2 linked regions of the Alkalihalobacterium alkalinitrilicum genome follow. Each later gene encodes a partner of the first gene's protein in a complex. Links are inferred from orthologs where the notes say so. Each region holds a gene or a part of one and is shown on either strand. Other genes may lie near its edges.

The links. The genes of interacting proteins can lie anywhere in the genome.
Region 2: the proteins of dnaA (region 1) and sirA are in contact, whole or in part, in a crystal structure (PDB 4TPS), measured with the Bacillus subtilis proteins. The link is inferred for Alkalihalobacterium alkalinitrilicum from one-to-one orthologs.

The regions. Positions count from the first base shown.
Region 1 is NZ_KV917368.1:3,748,621-3,753,058, forward strand. The notes cover bases 1,183-3,987. They hold dnaA (chromosomal replication initiator protein DnaA), read right to left. Parts: upstream 3,359-3,987; coding sequence 2,006-3,358; downstream 1,183-2,005. Other genes in these bases: dnaN (DNA polymerase III subunit beta), read right to left, coding at 1,183-1,839. In the rest of the region: DNA replication/repair protein RecF, read right to left, coding at 1-204; S4 domain-containing protein YaaA, read right to left, coding at 218-439; more of dnaN, read right to left, coding at 697-1,182; rpmH (50S ribosomal protein L34), read left to right, coding at 4,020-4,157; rnpA (ribonuclease P protein component), read left to right, coding at 4,284-4,438. UniProt on the Bacillus subtilis protein: Plays an essential role in the initiation and regulation of chromosomal replication. ATP-DnaA binds to the origin of replication (oriC) to initiate formation of the DNA replication initiation complex once per cell cycle.
Region 2 is NZ_KV917368.1:52,790-56,433, reverse strand. What follows is about bases 1-2,828. They hold sirA (sporulation inhibitor of replication protein SirA), read right to left. Parts: upstream 1,721-2,828; coding sequence 1,280-1,720; downstream 1-1,279. Other genes in these bases: BK574_RS28020 (IS91 family transposase), read right to left, coding at 2,188-2,828; BK574_RS00250 (YneF family protein), read right to left, coding at 945-1,160; BK574_RS00255 (ABC transporter transmembrane domain-containing protein), read right to left, coding at 1-676. Outside these bases: more of BK574_RS28020, read right to left, coding at 2,829-3,297; tkt (transketolase), read right to left, coding at 3,512-3,644. UniProt on the Bacillus subtilis protein: Inhibits DNA replication initiation during sporulation, preventing overinitiation and thus enforcing diploidy; probably the main regulator of sporulation replication initiation under Spo0A control.

The DNA of each region.
Region 1 (4,438 bases):
GGCAAACTCCTCATCCCAATGAATCAATTCTTTATCCCGAGCCGTCCGATGTGACTTTGCCATTGCAAGCACGTAGAGGGCTTCAATTAAGTTTGTTTTACCTTGTGCATTTTCACCTAAGATGACATTGACCTGGTCTTCAAACTTTAAATTTACGTTTGAATAATTACGGTAATTCGTTACTACAAGTTCTTTAATGTGCAAAGGGAAATCCCCCTCAAGATCTGGCCACTATTTTAAAAGTACCTACTGACGTTATTGTAATTTGATCATTATTAAATAATTTTTTTCCACGACGGTTTTCTAATTCATCATTGACAATGACTTCGTGTTCAGATAAAAACCACTTCGCCATACCACCCGTATCAATGACCCCAATTTCTTTAAGTAGTTTACCTAATGTTATAAATTCAGAATCAATTACGATTTCCTTAGGCATTAAGATCGCTCACTTTCTTTTCGTAAAAATTGAATTTTTTTTTTATAGTACAAAGTAAAACAGCAATTTTTCTGCTAATTGCTGTTATTCATCCGTTTACCTTTACTTTTTTATCAATAATTAAAGTTCATTATCTCTATTGTACTAAACTATTGCTAGAACGCCAATAGTTGGGCATGAACTTAATACAATCTACTCATACATATTTTTATTTTTTTAGTAAAAAGCTGCAGGCCATTGGCTTGCAGCTTTTTACTCTAATACGTACGGACTGGAGAAAATAAATGTAACGCTAAGTCATGCTCTGTTGGTCGAATAACGAAAGGACTCATTGCGCCAGTAAAAACAATATGAATTTCATCGCAATCAACAACTTTCAGCGCATCAATAACATTTTTCCCATTAAATGAGATCCTTAACTCCTCACCAGTTAACTGACTACTTTGTATCTTTTCCGTTACTTTCCCTATTTCAGGTGTAATGGAAGTAATTTCTATCTGATCATTTTCAAGTGTCTTTAAATTAATGACATTATTCTTTCCTTCTCTTGAAAGTAATAATGCCCTTTCTAATGTTTGTAAAAATGGTTTGGTTTTAATTTTAAAATCAGTTTTTGAATGTGTTGGAATCATATTTTTCGTTACAGGATACTTTCCATCCAACAATCGCGAAAAGAAGAGTAGATTTTTCAAACGAAACAAAACTTGGCTTTCTGTAACGACGACGTCAATTAATTCATCTGTATCTTCTAACACTTTACTTAACTCAATTAAACTTTTCCCTGGGATTACAACATTTTCAAAACTTAATTCCTGATTATTCGTTTCAACTTTTGCTTTCCTTAACGCTAATCGATGACTATCTGTTGCAGTACAGATCAATTCACCACTTTCGACCGTCAAGTTTACACCTGTCAACACCGGACGCGTTTCCTGAGTGGACACCGCAAACCCTGTTTGTCGAATAATGTTTTTTAATAAGTCTTGAGGAAGACGAAAAACGTGATGTTCCTCTACTTGCGGTAACCGTGGATATTCTTCAGGATCTAATCCATTTAAATTAAAAACAGCAGACCCTGACCGAATGGTTGTGGCAAATTGATCTTGTACCGTAATTTCAATTTGGTCTTCAGGTAATTTCTTTACGATTTCTGTGAAGTATTTTGCTTGAAGTACAATACTTCCTTCAGCTAAAACTTCAACAAGTACTTTTTCATTTTCTTCGCTTGGTATAAAGCTTTCAATTGAGATATCTGAATCACTACCAGTTAACGTAACGCCTTCTTTTGTAGCCACAATTTTAATACCTGTTAATATCGGAATCGTTGTTCGTGAAGATACAGCTTTAGATACATGTTGGACACTATGTACGAAGCGATCTCTATTTATAACAAATTGCATGATTTGATCACCTTTATATATATATTTTTTATTTAAAAAAAGTAGTAGTAATAGTAATAGGGCCTGTTAATATGTGGATAAATGGAAAATAACCGAGAGATACAGCCTATACACATGTGGATAATGTGTGTATAGGCTGTGATAAGTTATTCACAAAAGTCACAACCTAATTTCTAAGTTGCTCTATGATTTCTTGAACTTTTTGCTGAAATTCGTGATCAACTGCTAATAATTTAGATATTTTTTCATGAGCATGAATAACCGTTGTGTGATCACGCCCACCAAATTCACTACCAATCTTAGGTAGTGATGAATCTGTAAGTTCACGAGACAAATACATTGCAATTTGACGAGGGAAAGCAACGGATTTCGTCCGTTTTTTTGCTTTAAAATCATCTAATTTCACACTATAGTGTTCTCCAACTGTTTTTTGAATATCAATAATTGTAAGCACTTTTGGCTTAGAATTAGGAATAATATCTTTAAGTGCATCAGCTGCTAAGTCGGCATTCATATCTTGATTAATAAGGGAAGAATACGCGACAACCCGGATAAGAGCTCCCTCTAATTCACGAATATTTGTGTCGATTTGGTTGGCTATATAAAGCATGACTTCATTTGGAATATCTAAATTTTCAGCTTTTGCTTTTTTTCTTAAAATTGCAATTCTCGTTTCTAAATCAGGAGGTGTAATATCCGTAATTAATCCCCACTCAAAACGTGAGCGCAACCTGTCTTCTAATGTCGGAATTTCTTTCGGTGGACGGTCGCTCGAAATGACAATTTGTTTACTTTCTTCATGTAACGCATTGAATGTATGGAAAAACTCTTCTTGTGTTTGTTCTTTTCCTGCTAAAAATTGAATATCATCTATTAATAGGACATCGACATTTCGATATTTATTGCGAAAATGAACAGCTTTATTGTCACGTATGGAGTTAATAAACTCATTGGTAAATTTTTCAGAAGATAAATAGACTACTTTGGCATTTGGATTATGATCAATAACATAATGACCGATCGCATGCATTAAGTGTGTTTTCCCTAATCCAACTCCTCCATAGATAAATAAAGGGTTGTAAGCTTTTGCTGGTGCTTCAGCAACAGCCAAGGATGCTGCGTGTGCAAAGCGATTTCCAGACCCAATTACGAACGTATCAAACGTATACTTCGGATTTAACATACTTTTAGGGATATCACCATTAGATGGAAGCGGCTCTTTAGGTAACTTCTTTACTTCTTGTTCAATTAAAAAATCGTCCTCTAACTGATTTTTTGGAATAATAAATTTAACGTTCAAGCTAGATCCTGTAATATCTTCTAACGTTTCAGAGATAATACTAGAATAACGATTCTCTAGCCAATCTCTTGCAAATTCATTTGGTGCTGTAATGATGATCGTATCACTTTCAATATTATTAGCTTTCGTTGCCTTTAACCAAGTTTCAAAACTAGGCTTACTCACTTTGGCTTCCATAGCAGCTAGAGCTCGGTCCCATAAATCGTTTATGTTCTCCAATGATCGCTCCCTCCTTTTCTCTAGGGATTTGAATTCCGTTTCCAGAAATAATTAAATAAAAACTTGGTTATTATCCAAGTTTTTATAGGATAGTTTCCTTCCTCTACTGTACAAGCTTTGTATAATGCACTTTTTTGTAATTGTATAAGTATGCAATACACATATTATGTGGAGAAATGTATAATATAGTAGAAAAACGTCGTATATATAATTATAAACATCATGTGGACAAGATAATAAACAGGTTTTAATAACTGTCCACAATTTTATCCACACCCTGTGAATAAAATTTTAGTTTAAAAAATTATCCACGGGTGAAAACAAATATATAATAGCAAAAAATACAAGCTGTTGCAACGCTTTTATCACTTTATCCACAGTATACTAGTGCTTGTGTTTAAAAATTGTCCACAACACAAGATGATGTGTATAGTCTGTACATAGGTTTGAGGAGAAGTCAAAAAATGTCGATAAATGTTATCCACAAGCCGAAAATAGAATACGAATTTCAAATGATGGCTAGTTAATATAATTATTTGTAATACATTTGAAAGATTTAACAGGTGTAGAATTATAAAGGTACACTTGACAATTGGATGGTTAGTTCCTTATAATTTACAAGAATGTCTATGTTGAGTATATCCTCAGGGAGGTGTTATAGATGGGAAAACCAACGTTTCAACCAAATAACCGAAAGCGTAAGAAAGTTCACGGCTTCCGTGCACGCATGAGCACACCAAGCGGTCGTAAAGTTTTAGCTCGTCGTCGTCGTAAAGGGAGAAAAGTATTATCTGCATAGGCCACTGGAATCTTCAGTGGTCTTTTTCACTAAAAAGGATAATAATTAGTAGGGTTATTTCTTTTTTTGTAGAATAAGTATTTTTAGAATAAGTAATAGTTACTATTGATTGTTGGGGTGTAACGGATGAAGAAAGCTTTTCGAATTAAGAAAAATGAAGAGTTCTCAAAAGTATTTAATGAGGGGAAGTCCGTTGCTAACCGTCAATTTGTCTTGTATGCGCTTCATAAAGAGGGACAAAACCATTTTCGAATCGGGTTATCTGTAAGTAAACGAATTGG
Region 2 (3,644 bases), 3.7 Mb from region 1 along the record:
TTGTCTTAAATGACTCTACATCCGCTTCTTCATGGCCGAATGCTTTCGTTACACGAATGCCCGTCATACTTTCTTGCACTTTATCATTAAGTTCCGAAAATGCTGCTTGTGCCCCTGCAAACCGTTTGTGTAATAAAGAGCCGTAATAACTCGTGGATAATGCCATAAAAGGCATTGGAATTAGGCAAATGAGCGTTAATTTCCAACTAATAGTAGCAGCCATTGTAATAATAACAAATCCACCCATAGTTAAAGAGTCGACTAAAGTGAGTACACCTGCTCCTGCTGTTTGTTCAATCGCCTTAATATCATTCGTCGAGTGCGCCATTAAATCACCTGTCCGACGCTTTTGATAGAACTTGCGCGACATATTTGTGAAATGCTCGTATAATTGATTACGTAACAACCGAGCCAACCTAATGGAAGCACCAAAAATCATAATTCTCCAAATATACCTTAATATATATGTAGCTATACCGATTAGGAGTAAGATGAGCCCCCATTGCATCAAGACTTCTCTAGTCAACGTCTTTTGTTCAATATGATCGACAATAATACCAACAATATAAGGTGGTAATAACGTTAAAAACGATACAACCATTAAAGTTAGAATTCCTAATCCATAACGACCCTTTTCTTTCTTAAAATACCACCATAAATCAATAAAGACCTTCATTATTTCCCTCATTTCTTTCTCTAAAGATAAGAAAAATATTAGTAATAGTACGAATGTTTCGAAAACCGAAACGACAAAATTATTTTAACAGAATGAAATGGATTAGGCTATAACTTTCCTTTCATATTTGCAATAAAAATGATCTGGCTTCCTAGTAAATATTATTTTGAAAATAAAGCACATTCAGGCGAAAGTCCACATGGAATTGCCAAAAAAAGCAAGAACAAAAAAACACCTCGGCTTGAGGTGCTTGTCCGTTTCATATTATTTATTTAGACGTTTGCTTTTGCATCGCCTTCATCATTTGATTAATTTTCTTTTGTGATGGATTTTGCCCCATTTGCATCATCATAACACGTAGCATTTGTTCATTAATAGGTGGGTTTTTTTTCAAATAGTTCATCATTGTTTTACGGGCAATAAAAAAGCCAATCGCAATTCCACCAATTAGGCACAATGTACCTACTAGGATATTAATCCACATAAAACTGCTTCCTCCTTCATGTTGAAAAACATTTCATCAATTTATTATAGAATGACTAGTACAATCTTACTTATTATAACGTAACCCACCTATGAATAAAAGACCTAAACCTAAAAACTTTATACGAGTTTTACTTGTTTAATGGGATTTAACCACCCATAACGATAAGTTGAAACATCTAAAGCAAAAAATGAAGGACTTAATTTTCTCATCACTTCAAAAAACATGGTCTCCGCCTCATAGGATCCTTCGCTAACTAAATGAATATAGTCAGGAAAAATAAACATTTGTGCCTTACTAAAAGGTTCACTAATTTGCAATCGATGAGTATGGTCAAAAAAGAAATAATCCGTACGATGTTTAAAAGAGGATAGAAGTCGATGTTGTAATTCAACCACTGGAATCGGATTTGAAATATATTTAATTTGTTTTTTGATAATCGCCTTATTTTCATCTGCTGCTCTAATTTCATCTAAGAATAAATGAAATAATTTTGACTCTTGTCCAAAGTAATGTTGGGAAACGTCTCCATTAATTAGGTAGATATCATATTTTCTCATTATAATCCCTCCACCATTTTAGACAAGTATAATATAAGGACGGAAAAATAATTGTCACTTTAATGGAGAACAAACCTTCTAATTTTGTCGATATAAGACATAAAAAAATGTAACTTAACTTCTTTACTGCCAATCTCTGAACAATTGCCTTAATTGTGGAATTTTACGAAACTGGGGATATGGTAAAGTTAATGAATTCTAAATGACTTATAAAAAGGAACCTTCTAAGAACAAAATCGCTAACGGGACTTTCACTCGCTACTCGTAATGTGCCGTTACATTCTGGACACTCTAATTCTACTTCTTCCCCTTCTACTAAATCATAGGAAAATTCACCAATAATAAACGGAGGAACCTGATCGATACAGCCACAATCAATACACTTAAATATTATGAACTCTTCTTTTTCACTTAAGTCAAGCTAGTCTCCAATGTCCTTAAATAAGTCATCTTCTTCTAGCTTTTGTTTATCCTGCTTTTTCTCGCTCATCACTTCTTCTCCTCCAATGTTTGATCATTTCAATTTCGTCCATATAATGATAGACCCAGCCATACTCCGAATGCCATATTCCTACTAGATCCATTTTCCCTTTACAGTGCGGACATTGAAGAGGATCAGTTTCAAAAGCTTCCATCATTCGTTGACGGTATGTTTTCTTTCTTCTCTTTTGTTCAAAGAGAAATTCAATCTGTTTCGTACGCATAAAGTTCCACACATTTATAATCTTTTTTGACTGCGTATTTTTTCGACGGCTGTACAGACCAAACCGTCCTACCATTCGAAAATGTTTTGGTGGTATATGTTGAATGAGCTCATAAATAAACCGATAAACAGACACTTTTTTATCGATCTTTTTGCCAGTCTGATGATCTTCGTACCAAAAGTGGACAGAGTTATAGTCATACTTTTCAATTCGATATTCGGCAATCGCTGGTCTAGCTAAATATCTCCCGATATATTTGGCAGCTCCTTTCGCATTCTTCATCTTTTTTACTGCATTCACATAAAAGCCATGAGGGTACCGTATGTATAGCTGATCAACTAACTGTTTAACATCGGCTCGATTTGGAAACCATTTCATCATTAAATCCATCAATAATTTTTGCCAAGACTTTCTCAAATAATTATAAGGAATGAAATCAATTGGAACCCATTCCTTCTCCTTATCAATTGCGCCCTCAGTAACCAATGCATGAATATGTGGGTTAAATTTCAGGTCTCTTCCGAATGTGTGAATAACAGTTATGACACCAACTTCTAACTGTCTTTTCTTATTTTTCTTCTTATACCAAAAATCAAATACTTGTGCTACTTCTTTAGCTAACTCATTTAATTTTTTACGATTTTTAAAGAACACCTGGCGAAGCTCTTTTGGTACAGTGAACACCATATGACGATGAGGGACATCTAATATACATTCCACTTGTTTTTCGGTCCATTCATCTGTATATTTCTTCCCACACCTGTGACAAAAACGACTCTTACATGTAAAACATACGAAAACAGGGTCTGGATTCCCTTCACACCCTAAACACTCGTACTTTGCATATCCCGTATCACTAGATCCACAACGCAGTTATTGTGTAGCTTCCAAAATCCATCAAAGTGATCCTTCAAAATTTGTTTAACAATACCTTGCTTCTTCACTGTACCGTTTCCTTCCCGATTTTTTTAATTCTATTTTACAACACACTTATCCACAGATTAAGATTTTTATAATTTCCTATACAACAATAGAAAAGAGACAGACTTATTATCCCTAAGTCCATCTCTTTCTGATCAGTAAAGAATTACTTTTGAAGCATTGCTTTTACACGAGCTACTACATTCTCAACAGTAAACCCGTACTCTTCCATAATTTTTTCTCCAGGTGCAGATGCTCCAAATCGATCGATTGCAATCACATCGCCATGATCACCTACA